DNA from 3 places in the Arthrobacter sp. NicSoilC5 genome. Region 3 is predicted to be linked to each of the others. Evidence: riboswitches for the same ligand, from Rfam matches in the RefSeq annotation. Region 3 holds a riboswitch; each other region holds the start of a gene.
What was found. A riboswitch is a leader RNA that binds a small molecule or an ion and turns the genes downstream of it on or off. The one in region 3 is predicted to bind thiamine pyrophosphate.
Positions count from the first base shown of each region.

Region 1 (7,796 bases), 120 kb from region 3:
CAGGATCGCGGCAACCTGCTCGGACGGCTGGGCGCCGACGGACAGCCAGTACTGTGCACGCTCGGAGTTGACCTCGATGAACGAGGGCTCTTCGGTGGGGTGGTACTTGCCGATTTCCTCGATGGCGCGGCCGTCACGCTTAGTGCGTGAGTCCGCGACGACGATGCGGTAGTACGGGGCGCGCATCTTGCCGAAGCGCTTAAGGCGAATCTTTACGGCCACTTTTGTGGTCACTCCTGTTTCAGAAAAGGGGTGAACCCGGCGTTCTGCACCCGTGGGGCGGGCCATACTTGCGGGCTCGAAGGACAGGATCCGGACGCGGAGAGAGGGGCCACGCAGATCGAGTACCTGTTTATTGTGCCAGATGAGCGCTGTTATTTCGACTTGGCACTGCCGTCCGTGGCGCCGCAGGCCGCCCGAAGACTGCCTGCGGCCCGCAGGGCAGTTCCGAAAACGGGCCGGGAAGGGTCAGGCGGACCAGACGTACAGCCCGGTACGTTCGGAATCGTCGATTCCGGCAGCAAGTTCCGCCAGCTGCTGCACGTACGTCCGCGCCTGGGCGGCATCAAACGGCATGTCCTCCTGGGCGGCCCATTGCTCCGCCACGTCGTCAAGGACGTTGCCTTCGCCCTCGGTTTCATAGGTGAGCAGGTCGGCCAGAGCCCGGACCATTGCCGGCGGAACGGCAAGGAGGGAGTCGCTGGCGACATCGACCATGGTCAGCTCATAATCGGCCCCGCCGGCGTGGACGGCCGTCCCGGCAAGATCGCCGAGCTGCTCCACCTCGAAGTCGCTAATGCCCTGGATCCGCACGGCCTGGCCGGCAGCTGCGCCGTCCGCGGAGCCGCGTCCTTCATCAAGGAGGCCGGCGCGTTTCAGCGCGGCGTCATGGGTGGCGACAAAGATCTCGGTGAAGCCCATGGCTGGTGCCCTTCTTCCGTTGGCGGAGCTGCGCGCCGGGCGCTGCCTGCCGCCCGGCCGTACGGGATTAGCCTAGTAGCTGCGGGGCGGCCGGCGCACACCCGCGGGCCGCCCGCGCAGTGCGGCCCGGGGCGGGATCAATCAGCGGACGGCCACGCGGATCCGGTTCCGCCACGGGTCCTCGAACCTGAGTTCCGAACCGGTGTGGTGGGCGGGCACCCCGGCAACCTTCAGGCGGTCGGTCAGCGCCCCGACGTCGTCCCCTGACGGAACCTCGATGAGCACCTCACCCAGCCCAAGGGTGTCCTTGCGCGGACCTGCGCCGCGGCTGTTCCAGACGTTCATGGCCATGTGGTGGTGGTAGCGGCCTGCGGAGACGAACAGTGCCTGCCCGTGCCAACCCGCGGTCTTTTCGAAACCGAGCGTTCCCACATAGAAGTCGCGGGCGGTCTGCACATCGCCAACCTGGAGGTGGACGTGGCCTACGCCGGCCGCCGTCTGCCGCTGGCCTTCCAGGGACTCCTCGGTGAGGTACTGCTCAAGGTAGCGCTGCGGCGGGAGCGCCAGGCTGTCCATGACCACGTCGGTCCCGTTCCAGGACCAGTTGCTGCGGGGGCGGTCCCAGTACAGCTCGATGCCGTTGCCCTCGGGGTCGGTGAAGTAGAAGGCTTCGCTGACCAGGTGGTCGGCACTGCCCGTGAAGGCCCGCGGCTCGTACTGGGCAGCAGTGGCGACGGTCGCGGCCAGGGAGGCCTGGTCCTCGAAGAGCAGCGCGGTGTGGAACAGGCCCGCCTCTCCCCTGCCGGGAAGGTGCAGTCCGGGAGCCGGCGCAAGGTGGACCAACGGCCGGCCCAGGCGGCCAAGGTAGAGCCCGCCGTCCTGCTCTGCCACCACCTCAAGGCCCAGCGCACGCTGGTAGTAGTCGGTCATGACCTTCATGTCGCCCACCTTGAGCATCACGGTGCCCATGGCGAGGTCGGCAGGAAGAAGATCCTGGCTGCTGGCTGATGCGGTCATTGAAGGCTCCTTGCATTGGCGGCCGTCCCATTGGCGGCCTGTCACCTATTAAAATTACTTGAAGCTTCAATTTATTCCAAGTCCCCGGGAACCGTTTGTCAGCGAATGATCCGCCCGCCCAGCACCACGTGCTCCAGCGCCGTAATGGTCTCCGGTACAGCCCGCGGATCTTCCCGGCATACGACGACGTCGGCGCGGGCCCCCTCTTCCACTCCATCCGCTCCCAGCCAACTGCGTGCTGCCCAGCAGGCGGAGTCGAGGGCCGCGTCCATGGGGAGGCCGGCGCCGTGCAGGGCGAGGATTTCGTCGGTGATCCTGCCGTGCCGGATCACGCTGCCGGCATCGGTGCCGGCAAAGATGCGCACACCCGCTGCGTGGGCTTCCGCCACCCGCTCGAGCCTGCGTTCCCATAAGGCGCGCATGTGGGCTGCATAGCGCGGGAATTTCGCGTCCGCCTGGGCGGCAATGTCGGGGAAGGTGGCGATATTGATGAGCGTGGGCACGATCGGTACGCCCTGCTCCACGAACCGGGGCAGGTGGCGGGACAGGAGCCCGGTGGCGTGCTCGACGCAGTCGATGCCGGCGTCCAGCACCTGGTCCAGGGTGTCTTCGGCGAAGCAGTGCGCCGTCACCCTGGCGCCTTCGTCGTGCGCCGCCTGGACGGCATCGCGGACGACGGCGGCGGGAAACGATGGCGCCAGGTCACCGGCGCTGCGGTCAATCCAGTCACCCACCAGCTTGACCCAGCCGTCGCCGTCGCGCGCCTGCTTGCGGACGGCCTCCACGAGGCCGTCCGGTTCAACTTCCTCAGCGAAGCCGCGCAGGTAACGGCGCGTCCGGGCGATATGGCGCCCGGCACGGATCAACACCGGGAAGTCCCTGCCACCCTGCATCCAGCGGGTATCCGCCGGCGAGCCGGCATCCCGGACCAGGAGGGTTCCGGCGTTGAGGTCCGCCTGCGCCTGGTCCCTGGCGGCTGCGGGCTCCACGGGGCCCGCGGGGCCCAGGCCGATGTGGCAGTGGGCGTCCACGAAGCCCGGCAGGACCCAGCCGTCGAGTACCCGGCCGGGAGGAGTGTCCGGCTTGTTGAACGTGAGCCTTCCGTCCACCGACCAAAGTCCATGCCGCACCCGGTCCGGCGCGGTCAGGACGGGTCCACGGAAGTGGATGATGTCTGCCATGGGGCTCCTTTCGATGCCCGGTCAGGCTAGCACCGCAATTATGACAAGCCTGGTTCAGGGGCCTGTGGTAGCTTCGTTCCTGACCACACGGGTGCCCTTGCAGGGGCTGAGATCGGGCTGACGCAGCCTGCGACCGTTGAACCTGTCCGGGTAATGCCGGCGAAGGAAGTGAGTATTCCCTTGAGTACGCAAAACACGCAGTTGAACCCTGCCCTGCTGCCGTCCGCCGGGGAGCCCGGCGACACATCCGTTCCGCAGGTAACCCAGTCCCTGAAGTCCCATTCCCTCGCCTACCTTGCGGATGAGGCGTCCGGGATCCGGGTACCGGTGACGGAAATTTCCCTTGAACCATCACCCAACGGCCAGCCGAACGCACCCTTCCGGACCTACCGGACTGCCGGACCCGGCAGCGACCCCGTCCGCGGGCTGCAGCCCTTCCGCGCAGAGTGGATCGCCGCGCGCGGGGACACCGAACCCTACGGCGGCCGGGAGCGCAACCTGCTCGACGACGGCCGCTCGGCCGTGCGCCGCGGTGCTGCCTCCGCGGAGTGGAAGGGCGCACAGCCGGTGCCACGCCGCGCCGTCGACGGCCGGACGGTGACGCAGATACACTATGCCCGGCAGGGAATCGTGACGCAGGAAATGCGCTTCGTGGCGCTGCGCGAAAACTGCGACGTTGAGCTGGTCCGCAGCGAGGTTGCTGCCGGCAGGGCCATCATCCCGAACAACATCAACCATCCGGAATCCGAGCCGATGATCATTGGCAAGGCTTTCCTGGTGAAGATCAACGCGAACATTGGCAACTCCGCGGTGACGAGTTCCATCGCGGAGGAGGTGGACAAGCTGCAGTGGGCCACCCAGTGGGGTGCCGACACCGTCATGGACCTCTCCACCGGCGACGACATCCACACCACGCGGGAGTGGATCATCCGCAACTCCCCCGTGCCGATCGGGACGGTGCCGATCTACCAGGCGCTGGAAAAGGTCAACGGCGAGGCCAACGCCCTCACGTGGGAGATCTTCCGCGACACCGTGATCGAACAGTGCGAGCAGGGTGTGGACTACATGACCATCCACGCCGGCGTGCTGCTCCGCTATGTCCCGCTGACGGCCAACCGGGTGACCGGCATCGTCTCGCGCGGCGGCTCCATCATGGCCGGCTGGTGCCTGGCCCACCACCAGGAGAACTTCCTGTACACGCACTTCGACGAGCTGTGTGAAATCTTCGCCAAATACGACGTCGCCTTCTCCCTGGGTGACGGCCTCCGCCCTGGTTCCACGGCGGACGCCAACGACGCCGCGCAGTTCGCGGAGCTGGACACGCTCGCCGAGCTGACGCAGCGGGCCTGGGGGTACGACGTCCAGGTGATGGTGGAGGGGCCCGGCCACGTTCCCTTCCACCTGGTCCGTGAGAATGTGGAACGGCAGCAGGAGCTGTGCAAGGGTGCGCCCTTCTATACCCTGGGCCCGCTGGTCACCGACATCGCTCCCGGCTACGACCACATCACGTCGGCAATCGGCGCCACCGAGATTGCCAGGTACGGGACCGCCATGCTCTGCTACGTCACGCCAAAGGAACACCTGGGCCTGCCCAACAAGGACGACGTCAAGACGGGTGTCATCACCTACAAGATCGCGGCGCACGCGGCGGATCTGGCCAAGGGCCACCCGGGGGCGCACGAACGGGACGACGCCCTGTCCAAGGCACGGTTCGAATTCCGCTGGCGCGACCAGTTCGCCCTGTCCCTGGATCCTGTGACCGCGGAGGCGTTCCACGACGAGACGCTTCCCGCTGAACCGGCCAAGACGGCGCACTTCTGTTCCATGTGCGGCCCCAAGTTCTGCTCCATGCGGATCAGCCAGGACATCCGTGACGAATACGGGTCGGCAGACTCGCAGGCGGCACTGGCGGACATGGCATCCGGCATGCGGGAGAAGAGCCAGGAGTTCCTGGCCAAGGGCGGCAAGGTGTACCTGCCGGAACCGACGGTCGCTGCCGGCAGCTAGGACGCCCGGGCGGGCTGGCTTCGGCTGACCCCGCTGATGAACTGGCGGATGGCCCGGTCCCCGTCCAGGGAGTCCTGGGGCCGGTGCCCTCCCGCGGCAACGCGGTGCAGGGCACCGGTCTCCCTGAGGTACCCGGCAATTTCCTCATAAAGCGGCTCCCAGCCACCGGTCAGGACCAGCGTGGGGACACCGGGAACAATATGCAGCGGCGCATCCCAGGACGGCGCCTGAAGGCGCAGCCTGCGGGCGGAGCGTTTTTCCTCGATGGTGGCCGGCTGCTGGAGGTCGGTGGCGTAGACGCGGCGGACGAATTCGCGCTGGAAGTCGTCGTCACTGAGCTGGTGGCGGACGTCGAAAAGCGGCTGCATCAGGCTGATATGCGCGGCCGTGGCCGGCAGTTCCGCCGTCAGCGACAGGCAGGCCGGTTCCACCAGGGTCAGGGAAAAGACCAGGTCCGGGCGTTCCACCGCGGCCATCATGGCGGGGATCGCCCCCTGGGAGTGCGCCACCACATGTCCGCCGGCGGCGCCGCGGCCATCGTCGGCAAGCGACCTTAGGATGATCGCGGTGTCTTCCGTGAAGGAGGATTCCAGCGGCTCCGCGGCGGAATCGTAGCCGTGCCTGCGGAGGAACAGGGCATCATAGGCAAGTCCCATGCCGTGCTGGCGGGGCCATGCGGCGGCGCCAAAGGTACCGGCGCCGTGCACGAACACTACCCTCTGCTTGAACATATCCCAACCCTATTCCACGGTGCCGGCATCCCAACGAAAAAGCGCCAGGTGTCGTCTTGAGCGGTCAAAACGGCACCTGGCGCTACTCAGTTGGTTGCTACTTGCCCATGAACTTGTCGAAGCCCTTGGGAAGGTTCAGCTGGGACGGGTCGAAATCGCCGCCCTGCTGGCCGAAGGCCGCGCCGGTGGGCAGTGCCTTGGCAGCGTTGGCCCGGCGGGCCTCGGCCTCCTTGCGCTCCTGCGCAGCCTTGGCCGGGTTTCCCGACTTCGGCTTCTTTTTCGGCGCGTTCTTGGCGTTCTTGCGCGCACCGCCGCCGGCTCCGGGCAGGCCGGGCATCCCGGGCATTCCCGGCATGCCGCCCTGTGCCATCTTCTTCATCATTTTCTGGGCCTGGGCGAAGCGCTCCAGCAGGCCATTGACCTCGGAGACGTGGACACCGGAACCACGGGCGATGCGGGCGCGCCGTGAGCCGTTGATGATCTTGGGTGCCAGCCGCTCGTGGGGGGTCATGGACCGGACGATCGCCTCGACGCGGTCAATCTCCCGCTCGTCGAACTGTTCGAGCTGCTGCCGGATGTTCTGCGCGCCCGGCATCATCATGAGCATCTTCTTCATAGAGCCCATGTTGCGGATCTGCTGCATCTGGGCCAGGAAGTCTTCGAGGGTGAAGTCTTCCTGGTCGGCGAACTTCTTCGCCATGCGGGCAGCTTCGTCTTTGTCCCAGGCCTTTTCGGCCTGCTCGATGAGCGTGAGGATGTCGCCCATGTCCAGGATGCGCGAGGCCATCCGGTCCGGGTGGAACAGCTCGAAGTCGTCCAGGCCTTCACCGGTGGAAGCGAACATGACCGGCTTGCCGGTGACCGACGCAACGGACAGTGCGGCACCACCGCGGGCATCGCCGTCGAGCTTGGACAGCACGATGCCGGTGAAGTTCACGCCTTCGTCGAACGCCAGGGCCGTGTTGACGGCGTCCTGGCCGATCATGGAGTCGATCACGAACAGGACTTCGTTGGGGACGATGGCCCGGCGGATCTGGCGGGCCTGCTCCATCATGCCGGCGTCCACGCCAAGGCGGCCGGCGGTGTCCACGATGACGACGTCGTGCAGCTTCTGTCGTGCTTCCTCCACACCGGCGCGCGCGACGGCGACCGGGTCACCGGCGGGCTGGTCCAGCTCCGTGGAGGTGGCTCCCGGGTGCGGGGCGAAGACCGGCACGTTGGCGCGCTGGCCCACCACCTGGAGCTGGGTGACGGCGTTGGGGCGCTGGAGGTCGCACGCCACCAGCAGGGGGCTGTGGCCCTGGGCCTTCAGCCACTTGGACAGCTTGCCGGCCAGGGTGGTCTTGCCCGCACCCTGGAGGCCGGCCAGCATGATGACGGTGGGGCCGTTCTTTGCCAGCCGGATCCGCCGGGTCTCGCCGCCGAGGATCTCCACGAGTTCCTCGTTGACGATCTTGACGATCTGCTGGCTGGGGTTCAGGGCAGCCGAAACCTCGGCGCCGAGTGCGCGTTCGCGGACGCGGCCCGTGAATTCACGGACCACCGGAACGGCGACGTCGGCGTCCAAAAGGGCACGGCGGATCTCGCGGACAGTGGCATCAACATCGGCCTCCGTCAGGCGGCCCTTGCCGCGGAGATTCTTGAAGGTTGCTGTCAACCGGTCAGAGAGTGAATTGAACACGCGCCGTGAACTTCTTTCAGGAGATGATCGGGACTCGACTATCTAGGGTATCAAGTCAGGCACGGTAGATGGCATGCTGGCAAAATGACGAGCCAAACAACTGTCAAGACCCTGCTTATCCTCGGCGCCTCGGGCGACCTCACGGGCCGGCTCCTCCTGCCGGGCCTCGCCCGCCTTGTCGCGGCAGGCCGGGCGGAGGGCCTCAGCCTGGTGGGCGCAGGTTCGGATCCGTGGACACCGGAACAATGGCGGGAGCGG
Region 1 covers NZ_AP024660.1:1,161,771-1,169,566, forward strand. The annotation lists gene rpsP (30S ribosomal protein S16) at 1-222, opposite strand, end outside; gene LDO22_RS05500 (hypothetical protein) at 469-921, opposite strand; gene LDO22_RS05505 (VOC family protein) at 1,063-1,938, opposite strand; gene LDO22_RS05510 (amidohydrolase family protein) at 2,037-3,119, opposite strand; TPP riboswitch at 3,197-3,304, shown strand; gene thiC (phosphomethylpyrimidine synthase ThiC) at 3,321-5,126, shown strand; gene LDO22_RS05520 (alpha/beta hydrolase) at 5,123-5,857, opposite strand; gene ffh (signal recognition particle protein) at 5,955-7,538, opposite strand; gene LDO22_RS05530 (glucose-6-phosphate dehydrogenase) at 7,623-7,796, shown strand, end outside.
Region 1: another riboswitch for thiamine pyrophosphate. It lies ahead of thiC (phosphomethylpyrimidine synthase ThiC); the one in region 3 lies ahead of thiD (bifunctional hydroxymethylpyrimidine kinase/phosphomethylpyrimidine kinase).

Region 2 (7,796 bases), 1.6 Mb from region 3:
GCTCGTCGGTGGACCGGCTGGGCGGCCTCGCAAAGCTCTCGCCCATGCTGGCCCTGCTGTTCTTCATTCCCGGCATGAACCTGGCCGGCATCCCGCCGTTCTCCGGGTTCCTTGGCAAGGTGGGGCTGCTGCAGGCCGGCGTCCAGCTGGGCACACCACTGGCCTATGCGCTGGTGATCGGCGGTGTGGTGACCAGCCTCCTGACGCTGCTGGCCATCGCCAGGGTTTGGAACCGCGCGTTCTGGCGCCGCCCCACCGACGCCGAACATCCGGACCCGGTGCTCCTGGCCCCTCCCGTGGCGAGGCTCTCCGGTCCAGGCGCCAAGGTCAACAACACCGTGACGCTCCTGCCGCGCACCATGGTGGGTTCGACAGCGGGCCTGGTGGTGCTCGGCGTTGCCCTGACCGTCTTTGCCGGACCGCTGTTCGCTCTCTCGGACCGGGCCGCCCGGGACATGCTTGACCGGACGCCGTACATCGAGGCGGTGCTGGGCGACGGTACTTCCGTCCCGGGCACAACCGCCGGGGGAGGAGGGCGATGAGCCGCAAACGCATTTCGCTGCGCCAGGAGCTGCCCCTGCTGGTCTGGCTGGTGATCGTCTGGGGCGCCCTGTGGCAGGATTTCAGCCCCGGAAACCTGTTGTTCGGTGCCCTCCTGGCCGTGGGCGTGGCCCGGCTCTTCTACCTTCCGCCGGTGGAGCTCAGCGGCCGCTTCAATATCCTCTACGCCGTGCCCTTCGCGCTGGCCTTCGTGGGCAAGGTGGTGGTGGCCAGCGCCCAGGTGCTGTACCTGGCAACGGCCCGCGGACCCAAGGTGACCAACGCCGTCGTCGCGGTGAAGCTGAGGAGCCACCAGGACCTGATCGTCACCGCCACCGGCCATGTGATCTCCCTGATCCCGGGCTCGCTGGTGGTGGAGGTGGACCGTTCCACGTCCACCCTCTACCTGCACGCCCTCAACATCACCTCAAAACAGGACGTGGAGGGCCTGCGGAACGAAGTCCGTTCCATCGAAGCCGGCCTGATCCGCATCATGGGCAGCCGCGAGGAACTTGAAGAAGTGCGAATGGAGGCCACCGCATGATGAACGTTGTCCTGGCCGTCACGGCCGTCATTTTCTCGCTGGCCGCGGCGGGTGCCATCCTCCGGATCGCCCGCGGCCCGTCGCTGCTGGACCGTGTCCTGGCAGCCGACGTCCTGCTCGCCATCCTGGGCGGGGCGCTGTGCGTGGATATGGCAGTGAACCGGCACTTGAACAACCTGATGCTGGTGGTGGCCATCTCCATCATCGGGTTCATCGGGTCCGTGACGGTGGCCCGGTTCGTGGCGGACCGGAGGGTGAAGCCCAATGAATCCTGACTTTTCCGGGCCGGATGCCTGGATCGACGCTGTCTCGGCCGTGTTCATGGTGGTGGGCGCGCTCATGTCCCTGGGCGCGGCGATTGGCCTGCTGCGCTTCCCGGACCTGCTGAGCCGTATGCATGCCGCCACCAAGCCGCAGGTCCTGGGCCTGTTCCTGCTGCTGGCCGCCATTGGGCTGCAGATGCGGACCTGGTGGGTGTGGCCGGTCCTGGCTGTGGCATGGATCTTCCAGCTGCTCACGGTGCCCGTGTCCGCCCACATGGTGGGCCGGGCCGGATACCGCACCAAGCACCTGCACAGGGAGCTGCTCACGGCCGACGAGCTGGAAGCCGTGGTGCAAAAAGCCGCCGCCGAGACCGCCCTGGAGGACAGTTCCGACGACGGCCGGTAACGCTAAGCGAAGCTTTGGGCAGCTAGACGATGTCTTGCGTCTTGGCGAAGCGAGTGATGGCACGCTGGGTGCCGCGGTTGGCCAGGACCTGGATGATGGCACTGACAGACGCCGAGATCAGCGCGAAGGTCAAAGCAGACCGGAGGCTGGTGGGGACGTCCTCGTTCTTGCCGGTGGGTGCTTTCTGCCCCGTGGTCTTTTCCCAGATGGTGTTGACCAGCTTGGTGCCGGCCAGGCCTGCGCCGAGGCTCACGGCGGTCCCGAGCAGTTTGATGAGAAGGTTCATTGCTGGTACTCCTTGCGGGCGGAAAACGGACTGGTTCCAGCCTAGCCTCACACCCGGGCTGGTCCGGGCAGGGCGTGGCCGGCGGGCGGCTCTGTGGTCAGGCCGGGGGCTGGCCGGCCTTGGGTTCGGTGCGGAACTTGATCATCTTGTGGGTGCCGTCGCAATAGGGCTTGATGGCGGACGCCCCGCACCGGCACAGGGCGACGGTCCTCCGCTCCCTGGGCACGGCGTCGCCGGAAGGGGTAACGATCTCGAAGTCGCCCCTGACAATGAGGGGACCATCGGGGCACACCACGATTGAGCCGGGGGCGGGTTCCTGCTCCACGTCCGGCCGTGTTCCATGCTGTTCGGGGTTCATGCCTGCACCACATTCATCGTTGTTTCCGGTTTCCTCGGCGCCCAGCCGCTGCGGCTTCGCAGAATCGTCGTAGGCCTGCCGCGAGCTTGTCACGCTGCCGCCGGCACGGCCGCCCGGAGCGATGTTTCCCCGGCTTCCCAGGAGGACAGGAGGTGGGCGGAGACGCGGCCGTCGATCGCCATGACGGCGGTGGCGCCGAACAGGACGTCCGCAAGGAGCTTCGGCTCGGCTTCAACCAGGCCGCCGGCGAGGTCCCGCCCGGCAATCTGCTCATGCACGGCGTCGGCCTCCACATGCTCATCGAAGTAGTGGGTGACGTCCGCGGCGAAACCGTGCCGGCGGAATCCGTTGCCGTAGAAACGGTTGGGCTGGGATGAGGTCATTTCGTAGATGGCCAGGTGTCCGGTGATGGCCCCGCGGAGCCGCCGGTTCAGGCCGCACAGCGACATGAGGTTCACGGATGCGAGGGAGACGGCCGGGATGGTGTCGACGTAGGCGCCGTACCTGTCGTCCAGGCCCAGCCCGCGCATGGTCCGGGCAAACAGCGCGCTGTGCATCCGTTCCGGCCTGCCGCCGCCGTATTCGTCCGCCTGGATTTCCACGAGGGCAGCCTTCGCCCGGCCGGTGAGCCGCGGAATGGCCCAGGTGTGTGGATCGGCTTCCTTCAACTGGTACACGGACTTGTGGATCAGGAACTCTTTGAGCTGCTCCAGGCTTGCCTTCCGTGCGACAAAGCGGGAAACGCTGGGACCGGTGTCCATAGAGGCGAGGCCAAAAAGGACGTCGGCAACGGCATCGCTGGTCATGGCAATCCCGGCGGCCAGGTCGGCATCACCGGCGGCCTGGCGTGCGGCGGCACGAAGGGCGGCTTCGAAGGGTTCCTCGATCAGGCGCCGGACCCTGATCAGGGCAGGTTCCCACTCCCAGGCGTCGCTGACCCCGTCCAGGCCCGAATAATGCAGTTCGTAGAGGCAAAAGAGGGACAGCTGGATGTCTTCGCCGGCGATGATGTCACCGGTTCGGGCCACCTGCCCCGCGACCAGCCAATGCAGCCCGTCCAGCTCGGGCGTGGCTGCATCAGGGGCCTTGGACAGGGCCGCAAAGAGGGCGCTGCTGATGGGGCCTCTGGTGTCCGGGATTCTCATGGTGCTCCTTGGTTGCCGCGCCGGTTCCGGGAAGGGACGCCGAAGGTGCTCCCATTCCCTGTGGTGGTCGTACCCCGGGGACAACATAGTAAGCATGATTACTAATGAAAGCTAAGCGGCCTGGTGCCGCCTGGCATGTACGGGTGCTTGTCCCGCTGCGCCTGGTCAGCCAGGGCTGGTTGGCCGGCGCTACTCGTCCAGCGCCGACCCCAGGATGTCGCGCAGTGCCTCAACCACCAGTTCGTGGTCCTGCAGCTGCGGCAGTCCGGACACCGCCACGGAAGCCACCACCCCAACGCCCGTGACGTGGATCGGAAACGCGCCCCCGTGTGCCGCATAGCGGGACTGGTCGAACCAGGCGTTGTCCTCGATCCGGCCGCCGCCCAGCCGGCCACGCAGTCCCACCAGGAGGGAGGGTGCCTCGTACCGGAGGGCAGTGCGCTGCTTGGCCCGGATCCAGTGGCCGTTGTCAGGCGTGGCGCCAGGAAGTGCGACATGGAACAGCACCTGCTCACCCTTGGCGATGTCGATGGCGATGGGCAACGACCGCTCCTTGCCCAGTTCAACGAGGAGCAGGCCAAGGTTCAACGCATCGTCCAGCGAGAAGCCGGGGAACTGGAGCTCCCGGACCTCCGCCTCGATGCGGGCAATCTGCGCCTCCAGTGAGCCCTCCGGCTGGGCGTCGCTGGAATCAGGATCGAACCCGGTCACATCCGGTGGATTGGCGGTCATGGCCCTCAATCTACTCCTGCCAGGTGTAAACTTGACCACGCCCAACTGGGCGAAATTAACAGCGTTACCCAACCACAAAGCAACACTAAAAACGACAGGGGAGCGCCGCCGTCGGGCATCCTGGCACAGGCCGGGCACCGCAGGTGGGCGCTGAGAGTGCGGACAGCCGCAGACCCTCGAACCTGATCCGGTTAGTACCGGCGCAAGGGAGTCGAGTTCTCAAAGTGTCGCGGATGCACGGCCACAGGCCCGCAGCCGGGTCCACTTTCCCCTCCTGTTTCCCAGGAGGATCACATGAGTACTGCAGCAATCAAGAAGACCACCAGTAAGTCCTGGCGCGTCGTGGACATCGTCGTCGCCGCCCTGGTGGCCATCGCGGGCGGTGTCATCTTCTGGGCATGGGACCAGGGGGCCGCCGCACTGTCCGCCCCCATGAACGCCGCCTACCCGCCCCTGACCGGACTGCTCGCCGGCGGCTGGATGATTCCCGGGGTGCTGGGCATGCTCATCATCCGCAAGCCCGGAGCCGCCCTGTTCTGCGAGACCGTAGCCGCCACCGGCGAACTGCTGATGGGTTCCCAGTACGGCGCCTCGGTCCTGTTTTCGGGTTTCATCCAGGGCCTGGGCGCGGAAATCATTTTCGCGATCTTCGTCTACCGCAAGTTCAACCTGCCTGTATCGCTGCTGGCCGGCGCCGCGGCAGGGTTCTTCTGCGGCCTGAATGACTCGTTTGCCCCGTGGGGCTGGAACATTGCCTACTCCGGCGCGGACAAGCTCGCCTACATCGTGCTGACCACCCTTTCCGGGGCCATCCTGGCGGGCGCTTTGTCCTGGCTTGCCACCCGCGGCCTGGCCCGCACCGGCGTGCTGAGCTCCTTCGCGTCCCGTAAGGCTGCCACGGAGCCTGTCTTCTCCTGATGGCACCCTCCCAGGACGCCTCCGGCACGATCCAGCCTGCCGCCATCGCCGCCCGCGGCTGGGGATGGCGGCACGCCGGACGGGCCAAGCCCGCCGTCCACGGCCTTGACCTGGACATCGCCCCCGGGGAGCGGGTGCTCCTGCTGGGGCCCTCCGGCGCCGGAAAGTCCACGCTGCTGCACGCCCTTGCCGGCGTCCTGGGAGACATAAACGACGACGGCGAGGCAGGCGACGCCGACGAGTCCGGTTCGCTGCTGGTTGACGGAGCCCCGCCCCGGGCACGGCGCGGCCGCGCCGGTCTCATGCAGCAGGACCCGGAGACCCAGGTGGTCCTGTCGCGGGTGGGGGACGACGTCGCCTTCGGCGCCGAAAACCTTGCGGTGCCCCGCGACGCCATCTGGCCGCGCGTTCACGAGGCACTTGCCGACGTCGGGCTCGCCCACCTCCCGCTGGACCACCCGACGTCGGCCCTCTCCGGCGGCCAAAAGCAGCGCCTGGCGCTGGCGGGCATCCTGGCGATGCGTCCCGGACTGATCCTGCTGGACGAGCCCACCGCCAACCTGGACCCGGACGGCGTGCTGGAGGTCCGCGACGCCGTGGCCCGCTCCCTGGACAAAACCGGGGCGACGCTGGTGGTGGTGGAGCACCGGGTGTCCGTCTGGAAGGACCTCGTGGACCGGATCGTGGTCCTGCAGCCCGGCTCCGCCGCGGATCCTGCAGTGCTCCTGGACGGGCCGCCGGACCGCGTCCTTACGGAGGCGCGGAGCATGCTGGCCGCAGCGGGCGTCTGGGTGCCCGGGTATGTGCCGGCCACACGCGCCCGCGCCGCCGTCCCGGCTCCCGGTGCAGGCAGCCTCCTGCTGGCCGCGGAGCAGCTGGGCGTCTCCCGCGAACGCCCCCGCCGCAAAGGCTTCCGGAAGATCCCGCCGGTCCCGGTCCAGGAAGGCGTGTCCGCGCAGATCCGTGCCGGGCAGGCCCTTGCCATCACCGGCGCCAACGGTGCCGGCAAGTCCACGTTCGCGCTGACCCTCGCAGGGCTGCTTGAGCCGGTGTCCGGAAAAGTGTCCGCGACGCTGGACCTCAGCCGCGGTGCCGGCATCGACCCGTACAAGTGGAAGGCCGAGCAGCTGATTTCGCGGGTGGGCACGGTGTTCCAGGAGCCGGAGCACCAGTTCGTCACCGGAAAGGTGCTTGACGAGCTGCTCTTCGGCCCCCGGCACCTGGGGCACGGCGAGGACCGGGTTGAGGAACTGCTGGAGCGGCTGCGCCTTACCCAGCTGGTGGACGCCAACCCCTATACGCTCTCCGGCGGTGAGAAGCGGCGCTTGTCCGTGGCCACCGTCCTGGCCGCCAGCCCCCAGGTGCTGATCCTGGACGAGCCCACGTTCGGCCAGGACGCCAATACCTGGGCCGAGCTGGCATCGTTCCTGTCCGAGCTCCTTGATGCCGGCACCGCGGTGGTAGCCGTGACCCATGATGCCGAATTCACGGAGGCGCTGGGCGGGGCGGAACTGCGGATGGCCGTGGCGGAAGCGGTGGCGCCATGAGGCAGCAACTCACCTTGAGCGGCAACCACGCCCTCCTTGCCCGCGCCAACCCTTTGAGCAAGTTCGCGGCCGTCCTGCTCATCACGGCCGTCCTGGCGCTGTCCATCGACTGGGTGTCCGCGTCCGTGGCCCTGGTGTTCGAACTTCTGTTGTTTCCCCTGGCCGGGCTCACCCTGTCCCTGCTGTGGCAGCGCGGCTGGCCGCTGATCCTCGCCGCTGCCGTGGGAGGCTGGAGCACCTCCATCCTGGCGCCGGACAGCGGCAGGATCCTGCTCGACGCCGGCATCTGGACCATGAGCGAGGGTTCCCTCCAGCTCGGCATAGGATTCCTGCTGCGCGGTTTTGCGATCGCCCTCCCGGCGGTGCTCCTGATGAGCTGCACCGATCCCACCGACCTCGCCGACGCGCTCGCGCAGAAGGCACGCCTGCCGCACCGGTTCGTCCTGGGAACCCTGGCTGCGATGCGTTTGGTGGGGCTCATGGCCGAGGAATGGCAGACCATCGGGATGGCGCGGCGTGCCCGCGGCGTAGGTGCGCGGGGCAGCCTGGGGCAGCGGGTGAAGGCGACACTCGGGCAAAGTTTCGGGCTCCTGGTCCAGGCCATCCGCCGTGCATCGAGGCTCGCCGTCACCATGGAGGCGAGGGGTTTCGGCGGCGGCCGGCGGACCTGGGCCCGGGGGTCCACCTTCAGCCCGCTGGACCTCTGGGTGGTGGCAGGCGGCGTCCTGGTGGCCGGACTCGCCCTTTTCGCAGCTGTTACGGCCGGTACCTGGAATATGGTGTGGCTGGGGAGTTAAGCCACCCGCCCGGGGGACAGGCGGGGCTCCCTATCGCACCGAATGGGTACCGCCCTCCTGGAGCCCCCTTCCGCGCCCGTGGGTGGCTGCCACGAAGGCTGGATAGCTCATTTATGATATATTCGCGGTATGACCCAGGAGACCGCTGAACACGTTGCCGCCATGCTGAGGGACGCCCGGAGCGAGAAAGGGTGGACCCAGGGGCAGTTGGCCGCCGAACTTGGCACCAGCCAGAGCGCCGTGGCCCGGATGGAACAGGG
Region 2 covers NZ_AP024660.1:2,615,570-2,623,365, reverse strand. The annotation lists gene LDO22_RS12355 (Na+/H+ antiporter subunit D) at 1-542, shown strand, start outside; gene LDO22_RS12350 (Na+/H+ antiporter subunit E) at 539-1,084, shown strand; gene LDO22_RS12345 (monovalent cation/H+ antiporter complex subunit F) at 1,081-1,359, shown strand; gene mnhG (monovalent cation/H(+) antiporter subunit G) at 1,349-1,753, shown strand; gene LDO22_RS12335 (DUF4235 domain-containing protein) at 1,776-2,039, opposite strand; gene LDO22_RS12330 (CDGSH iron-sulfur domain-containing protein) at 2,137-2,490, opposite strand; gene LDO22_RS12325 (iron-containing redox enzyme family protein) at 2,487-3,542, opposite strand; gene LDO22_RS12320 (heme-degrading domain-containing protein) at 3,732-4,274, opposite strand; TPP riboswitch at 4,361-4,501, shown strand; gene LDO22_RS12315 (ECF transporter S component) at 4,569-5,192, shown strand; gene LDO22_RS12310 (ATP-binding cassette domain-containing protein) at 5,192-6,739, shown strand; gene LDO22_RS12305 (energy-coupling factor transporter transmembrane component T) at 6,736-7,536, shown strand; gene LDO22_RS12300 (UDP-N-acetylglucosamine 1-carboxyvinyltransferase) at 7,666-7,796, shown strand, end outside.
Region 2: another riboswitch for thiamine pyrophosphate. It lies ahead of LDO22_RS12315 (ECF transporter S component); the one in region 3 lies ahead of thiD (bifunctional hydroxymethylpyrimidine kinase/phosphomethylpyrimidine kinase).

Region 3 (7,796 bases):
GGCGAACAGTGCGAGGCCTGCGCCGGCCGTGGCGTTGTGACCCACGACGATCCCGTGGAGCACCGCCGCGCCAACATCGTTGCCGCCGAGCACCACGTCCAGCGCACCGACAACCGGCCCGAAGCCCGCGCGGAAGCCCGTCCGGAAGGGCAGCGGAACGACAATACCCAGCCCGGCGTGCGTACTGAACGCAAGCGGCGGCGCGGACGCGGCGGGCAGCAGCCCGAAGCGGCCCCGGCACCTGCCGTCCACGTGCACACGGTCCAGCCGGACCCGTCGGACGCCGAGCGGCACGCCAAGGCGGAGGCCACCAGGCTTGCCCTGGCGAACATTGCCGCTGCGGCCCACGCTGCCCACCTGCATGACGATGAGGTGGCGGCAGCCCGGCAGGTGCCTTCCGTAGAGCCTGCGCCGGCGCCCGTCGAGGAGAAGCACGACGCCGATGCCCCGGCACGTCCTGCGGCTGTCCTGACGTTCGGCGGCGAGGAAGTCCCGCTTCCGTTCGTGGAGCATGCTGAGGAACAGCATCCCCTGCCCGCCCTCACCCTGGACCGGCTCGCGGAAGCGTTCGCCCACCTTGGGCAGCCGGCTTCCCCTGTGGAGAACGCGCCTGCCAAGACCGCCGAGGCCGTGAAGGTGCCGGAGGCTGCGGCGCCGGAACGGCAGCACGACGGCGGGGGAGCGGAAGCCCGCGCCGCCGCAACGGAAGCTGCAGCCGGAAAGGACTACTCCGACCACACGCTGGAGCAGTCGCGGCAGCGCAGGCCGCGGCGCCACCGTGCCGCCAGCCGTGCCCAGGGTGCCGCCAACGAGACCGCCGTCCAGCATCACGAAAACGTCCAGGCGGCAGGCGCAGGCCATTCGCACGCGGCCAAGGCTCCCGAACCCGTGAAGCCCCAGCAGGCACCGGCGGAACCGGGCAAGGCGCCCGAGGAACCCATCATCCTCGGCGTGGGTGTGCCTGCCTCGGAGCTCTAGGCGCAGGAGTTACCGGCCAAACGGCCACGCAGTAAGGAATCCCCGTCCTGCGGACGATTCACCCGGGAAGCACCGTGGGAATCGGCCGTGTGGCGGGGATTCCTGCTGCTGCGAGGTTGTTGTTTCCTTGACCCGAGGGCTGTCATCCTTTCCTCCTGGTGCGGCCTACGGGCTAGGGTGGAAACCGACACGGGGTGCCGCGCAGAAGGCCGGCTGAGATCCAGACCCGTTGAACCTGTCCGGCTAGTACCGGCGAAGGGATGTCTCTTGTCTTCGACCCTTTCCATGCCCCTTCCTGCTGCCTCCGGCGTTCCCACCGCGCTGCCCCCGGGCCGGGACGTCCCGCGGGTCCTCTCGATCGCGGGCTCCGACCCGTCCGGTGGCGCCGGCATCCAGGCCGACCTCAAAAGCATTGCCGCCCACGGCGGATACGGTATGGCTGCCATCACCGCCCTGACGGCACAGAACACCCGTGGCGTGCAGGCTGTCCACGTTCCTCCGGCCGCTTTCCTCGCCGAACAACTGGACGCGGTCAGCGACGATATCTCCATCGACGCGGTCAAGATCGGCATGCTGGGCGACGAGAGCGTCATCCGCACTGTCCGGCATTGGCTGGAGAAGGTGCGCCCCGCCGTCGTGGTCCTCGACCCCGTGATGGTGGCCACCAGTGGTGACCGGCTGCTGAAGGAATCCGCGGAGGCTGCCCTCCGCGAACTGCTGCCCCTGGCGCACCTCATCACTCCCAACCTTCCGGAGCTTGCCATGCTGGTGGGCGGGGACCCTGCCGGGACCTGGCCGGCGGCGCTGGACCAGGGAAGGCGCCTTGCCGAAGCCACCGGAGCCACCGCGCTGGTCAAGGGTGGCCACCTCGCGGGTGCAGACTGCCCGGACGCGCTGGTCAACACGGCCGGCCTCCTGTCCCAGGAAGTGGTGGAAGTGCACGGCAAACGAATTTCCACCCGCAACAGCCATGGCACCGGCTGCTCCCTGTCCTCCGCGATGGCCACCGTCCAGGCACGCCTTGGGGACTGGGAGGCATCGCTCCTGACGGTCAAGCCATGGCTGGCCGGCGCCCTTGAGAACTCGGAGCAGCTTGAGGTGGGCCAGGGCAACGGCCCCGTGCACCATTTCCACCATGTGCGGCCGGCCCCCGCGGAAGGCGCTTTCGCTGCCCGGCTGTGGACGGAAGCCCAGCAGGACGTGGCGGACATCTACGCCCTGGACTTCATCCGCGGCCTGGCCTCCGGAGACCTTGCTGAGAAGGACTTTGCCTACTACCTGGCGCAGGATGCCCTGTACCTGAACGGCTACTCCCGCGTCCTCGCCCGGGCCAGTGCCCTGGCCCCCTCCGAAGCGGAGCAGCTGTTCTGGGCCGGATCCTCGCAGCAATGCCTGGAGGTGGAGTCGGAGCTGCACCGCTCATGGCTCAGCACCCGCCCTGCCCAGGGCGGACTTGGCCCCGTCACCAAGGCCTACGTGGACCACCTCACTGCAGCGTCGGCGTCGGGAAGTTACGCCGTCCTGGCCGCCGCTGTTCTGCCCTGTTTCTGGCTCTACGCCGAGGTAGGGGAAAAGCTGCACGCCCAGTTCCTCGCCTCGGGAGCGCCTGACGGCCACGCCTACGCAGCCTGGCTCCGGACCTACGCCGACGAGGGCTTCGCCGAAGCCACCCGGCGGGCCATCGCCATCGTGGACGCGGCAGGGCGGAAGGCCTCCGACCATGAACAGGCGGCGATGGTGACCGCCTTCAGGCAGTCCTGCCGCCTGGAAGTGGAATTCTTCGACGCGCCGAGGCTGCATGCCTGACCCCTGCGGGCAGCACCGCCGCTATTATGGAGGGGCATGGTTGCGGTGCTGCTTGTCGGGGTGTGGTTACTACCACAGCCGGGCCGCCGGAACCAGCCTCATTTGCGGCCGTAGATGGATTTAGCGTATTCTGGATCTTCGGTGCTTACGCCAACACTTGGGTTATGACCCCACGGCGTTGAGGCACAGCGAGAACCCTGGCTTTTCCGAGTCGGTTCCGCACGCAAATTTTGTAATAAACGTCGAGAGAAGTGAGTTCCCAAGTGGTGTACGCGATTGTCCGCGCAGGCGGCCGCCAAGAGAAGGTTTCCGTTGGAGACTTCGTTACCCTGAACCGCGTCGCCGGTGGAGCCGGCAGCACCATCGAGCTGCCCGCACTGCTCCTGGTTGATGGTGACAAGGTCACCTCCGCCGCCGCTGACCTGGCCAAGGTAACTGTTACGGCTGAAATCCTCCAGGACCTGCGTGGTCCTAAGATTGTCATCCAGAAGTTCAAGAACAAGACCGGCTACAAGAAGCGCCAGGGTCACCGCCAGGAACTGACCAAGGTCAAGATCACCGGCATCAAGTAACCACCGGTTACTGTTCAGGTATTTCAACAGATTCCCCAGAATTTAGAGGCAGGCATTTCAGATGGCACATAAAAAGGGCGCGAGCTCCACTCGCAACGGTCGCGATTCCAACGCTCAGTACCTCGGCGTCAAGCGCTTCGGCGGCCAGGTAGTTTCCGCAGGCGAGATCATCGTCCGCCAGCGTGGCACCCACTTCCACCCGGGCGCCGGCGTTGGCCGTGGCGGCGACGACACGCTGTTCGCACTGACCCCGGGCGCCGTTGAGTTCGGCACCCGCCGCGGTCGTCGCGTCGTCAACATCGTTGCTGCTGCAGCTGCAGAGTAACAACCAGTTCTGAAGCGGTGGAGCGGGCCTGAGGGTCCGCTCCACTGTTCTTTTAACCGCATTACAATCGATGTGGCGTCCGCGGGCGCCCATCTAAACAGCATTTGAGGAGATCCACGTGGCCAGCTTTGTAGACCGGGTAGTCCTGCACGTATCCGGTGGAACCGGCGGCCACGGATGCGTCTCCGTCCACCGCGAGAAGTTCAAGCCGCTGGGCGGGCCCGACGGCGGCAACGGCGGCAACGGCGGCGACGTCATCCTCCGGGTGGACCACCAGACCACCACCCTCCTCGACTACCACCACGCACCCCACCGGCACGCCAGCAACGGCGGACCCGGCATGGGCGACTGGCGCGGCGGAAAGAACGGCGAGACCCTCGTGCTGCCGGTGCCGGACGGCACCGTGGTCAAGACCAAGGACGGTGAAGTCCTGGCGGACCTCGTCGGCGAAGGTACCGAGTTTGTGGCAGCCGCCGGCGGCATCGGCGGCCTGGGCAACGCGGCCCTCTCCTCCCAGAAACGCCGTGCCCCGGGCTTCGCGCTGCTGGGCATCGAGGGGGATTCCCGGGACATCGTCCTGGAACTGAAGTCCATTGCCGATATCGCCCTGGTGGGCTTCCCGTCCGCCGGCAAGTCCAGCCTGATCGCGGCCATGTCCGCTGCGCGCCCCAAGATTGCCGACTACCCGTTCACCACCCTGGTTCCCAACCTGGGCGTGGTGCAGGCCGGCGAAGTGCGGTTCACCATCGCCGATGTTCCTGGCCTCATCGAAGGCGCCAGCGAGGGACGGGGACTGGGCCACAACTTCCTGCGCCACGTTGAGCGCTGCGCGGCCCTGGTCCACGTACTCGACTGCGGCACGCTGGAATCCGACCGTGACCCGCTCACGGACCTCGCCATCATCGAAGGTGAGCTCGAGAAGTACGCCGTCGACATGAGCTACGCGGGCCAGGACGGCGAAGTGGTTCCCCTGAACCACCGCCCGCGGCTGGTCGCGCTGAACAAGGTGGACCTGCCCGACGGCAAGGACATGGCCGAGTTCGTGCGCCCGGAACTCGAGTCGCGCGGCTACCGCGTCTTCGAGGTGTCCGCCACCAGCCATGAGGGCCTGCGCCAGCTCGGTTTCGCCATGGCGGAGATCGTCAAGGCCGCCCGCGACGCGGTGGCGGCGGCCCCGCCCAAGGTACAGCCCGTGGTGCTGCGTCCGCGCGCCGTCAACGAAGCCGGGTTCAAGATCCGCCGCGAGGAAAAGAACCTGGAGCCGCTGTTCCGCGTCCTGGGCGAAAAGCCCGAGCGCTGGGTCAAGCAGACCGACTTCACCAACGAAGAGGCCATCGGCTACCTGGCGGACCGGCTTGCCCGGCTCGGGGTGGAAACCGAACTGTTCAAGCAGGGCGCCAAGCCCGGCGACACGGTGGTCATCGGTGACGATGACGGCGTCGTCTTCGATTGGGAGCCCACCATGATGGCGGGGGCTGAGCTGCTGGCCTCGCCGCGCGGCACCGACGTCCGGTTCGCCGACATCGGCGACCGCCCCACCCGCAGCCAGAAGCGCGAAGAGCAGCAGGAGCGCCGCGATGCCAAGGCTGCCGCCCGCGCCGAACTTGAGGCGGAGCGCAAGGCCGGCATCTGGACCGAGTCCGTCAGTGGCCGCCGTGCCGCCCGACCCGTCAAGGAAAGCGGACTGGAAGCGGACGATGACCTCTAGGGGCATGACCGCAGTACCGGCCGGACGTGCTGCGGACAGAAGCGCGCTGGCCGGTGCCCGCCGGATCGTGGTCAAGGTGGGATCCTCTTCCCTGACCAGCATCAAGGGCGGCATCTCGGAGGAATCGCTGACTGCCCTGGCTGACGCACTGGCTGCCAAGCGCAACGCAGGCGCCGAAATCATCCTGGTGTCCTCCGGTGCGATCGCTGCGGGGCTGGCTCCCCTCGGGCTGGCCAAGCGTCCCCGTGACCTGGCTACCCAGCAGGCCGCGGCCAGCGTGGGCCAGGGGCTCCTGATGGCCCGGTACACCCAGGCCTTCGGTGCACACGGCGTCACCGTAAGCCAGGTCCTGCTGACGGCAGAAGACCTGATGCGGCGCAGCCAGCACACCAATGCCCTCCGCGCCATGGACCGGCTGCTGAACCTCGGGGTGGTCCCCGTGGTCAACGAAAACGACACCGTGGCCACCCACGAGATCCGCTTTGGCGACAACGACCGGCTCGCGGCCCTGGTGGCGCACCTGGTGCGCGCCGATGCGCTCGTGCTGCTGTCCGACGTCGACTCCCTCTACGACGGTCCGCCCGCCCAGGGTGCCAAGCGCATCCCGCTGGTCACCGGCGCGCACGACCTCGAGGGCGTGTCCATCGGCAAAGCGGGCAAGGCCGGCGTGGGCACCGGGGGCATGATGACCAAAGTGGAAGCTGCCAGCATGGCGGCAGGATCGGGGATCCACGCCCTGGTAACCTCCACGCCCAATGCTGCCGCAGCCCTGAACGGCGAGGACGTGGGCACGTGGTTCTCCGTCAACGGATCCCGCAAACCGGTACGCCTCCTTTGGCTGGCACACGTTGCCTCGGTGCAGGGCCGGCTGGTTCTGGACGACGGTGCCGTGCGCGCCGTGCGGCACCACCGCACGTCCCTCCTGCCGGCTGGCATCCTCGCGGTCCACGGCGACTTTGAAGCGGGAGACGCCGTCGAACTGGCTGGAGCCGACGGCACCGTCGTTGCGCGCGGGCTGGTGAATTACTCGTCGGAGGAACTGCCGCGGATGCTGGGGCGGTCCACGCACGAGCTGGGCGAGGCACTGGGCAGCGGCTATGACCGTGAAGTTGTTCATGTTGACGACCTGGTGCTGGTCTGAGCGGCCGCCTCGCCTAAACTTGGATCATGACTGAAGCCCTGATCCATACTGCTGAAAATTCCGGAACCACCGCTGCGCAGACGCAGCCGGGTCCCGCAGCAGAACCGGCATCGGCTGAGGTGCCCGTTTCGGGTGCGGACGTGTCCGCCGCGGAAGTGGAGGCGGCTGTCCACGCCATCACTGACCAGTCACGCCACGCTGCCCGCAGGATGGCCACCGCCAACCGGGCCTGGAAAGACCGGGCCCTCCGCGCCGTGGGCGCCGCCCTGCAGGAGAACGTCCCGGCCATTCTTGCCGCCAACGCGATGGACGTGCAGCGGGGCAAGGCCAACGGCACCTCCGCCGCCCTCCTGGACCGGCTTACCCTTACCGAAACACGCGTAGCCGGGCTCGTTGCCGCCCTCGAGAACCTGGCCAACCTCCCGGACCCCGTGGGCAACGTGGTGCGCGGGCAGACGCTCCCCAACGGGCTGCGCCTCCGCCAGGTCAACGTGCCCATGGGTGTGGTGGCAGCCATCTACGAGGCACGGCCCAACGTCACCGTTGACATCGCAGGGCTGGCCCTGAAGAGCGGAAACGCCGTCATCCTCCGCGGCGGCAGCGCAGCAGAAGCCACCAACCAGGTGCTGGTCCGGATCCTGCGCGAAGCCCTGGAATCCGTGGGCCTGCCCGCTGACGCAGTCCAGACGGTGGACCAGTACGGCCGTGCGGGCGCCGCCGTCCTGATGAAGGCCCGGGGCAGGGTGGATGTCCTGATTCCCCGCGGCGGCCGGGACCTGATCCAGACCGTGGTCACCAACTCCGCCGTGCCGGTCATCGAAACGGGGGAGGGAAACGTCCACATCTTCATCGATGAGTCCGCCGACGAGAACATGGCCGTGGAGATCCTGCTCAACGCCAAGACGCAGCGGCCCAGTGTCTGCAATACCGTGGAGACGCTGCTGGTCCATTCGGGCTCAACCGTCTTGCCCGCCGTCGCGGCTGCCCTGCGCAGCGCCGGTGTCCGCCTCCACGTGGACGGGCGCATCAGCGCCGCGCTGCCTCCCGCCATCGAAACCGAGCCGGCGACGGACGTGGACTGGGGAACCGAATACATGGACCTGGACCTGGCTGTGGCCATGGTGGACAGCCTGGACGAAGCCGTCCAGCACATCCGGACCTGGTCCACCGGACACACGGAAGCGATCCTCACCAACAGCCTCGCCAACGCCGAGCGGTTCATCGCCGAGGTTGACTCCGCTGCCGTGATCGTCAACGCCTCCACCA
Region 3 covers NZ_AP024660.1:1,038,590-1,046,385, reverse strand. The annotation lists gene LDO22_RS04855 (Rne/Rng family ribonuclease) at 1-978, shown strand, start outside; TPP riboswitch at 1,159-1,256, shown strand; gene thiD (bifunctional hydroxymethylpyrimidine kinase/phosphomethylpyrimidine kinase) at 1,264-2,784, shown strand; gene rplU (50S ribosomal protein L21) at 3,048-3,356, shown strand; gene rpmA (50S ribosomal protein L27) at 3,418-3,681, shown strand; gene obgE (GTPase ObgE) at 3,800-5,389, shown strand; gene proB (glutamate 5-kinase) at 5,394-6,530, shown strand; gene LDO22_RS04825 (glutamate-5-semialdehyde dehydrogenase) at 6,557-7,796, shown strand, end outside.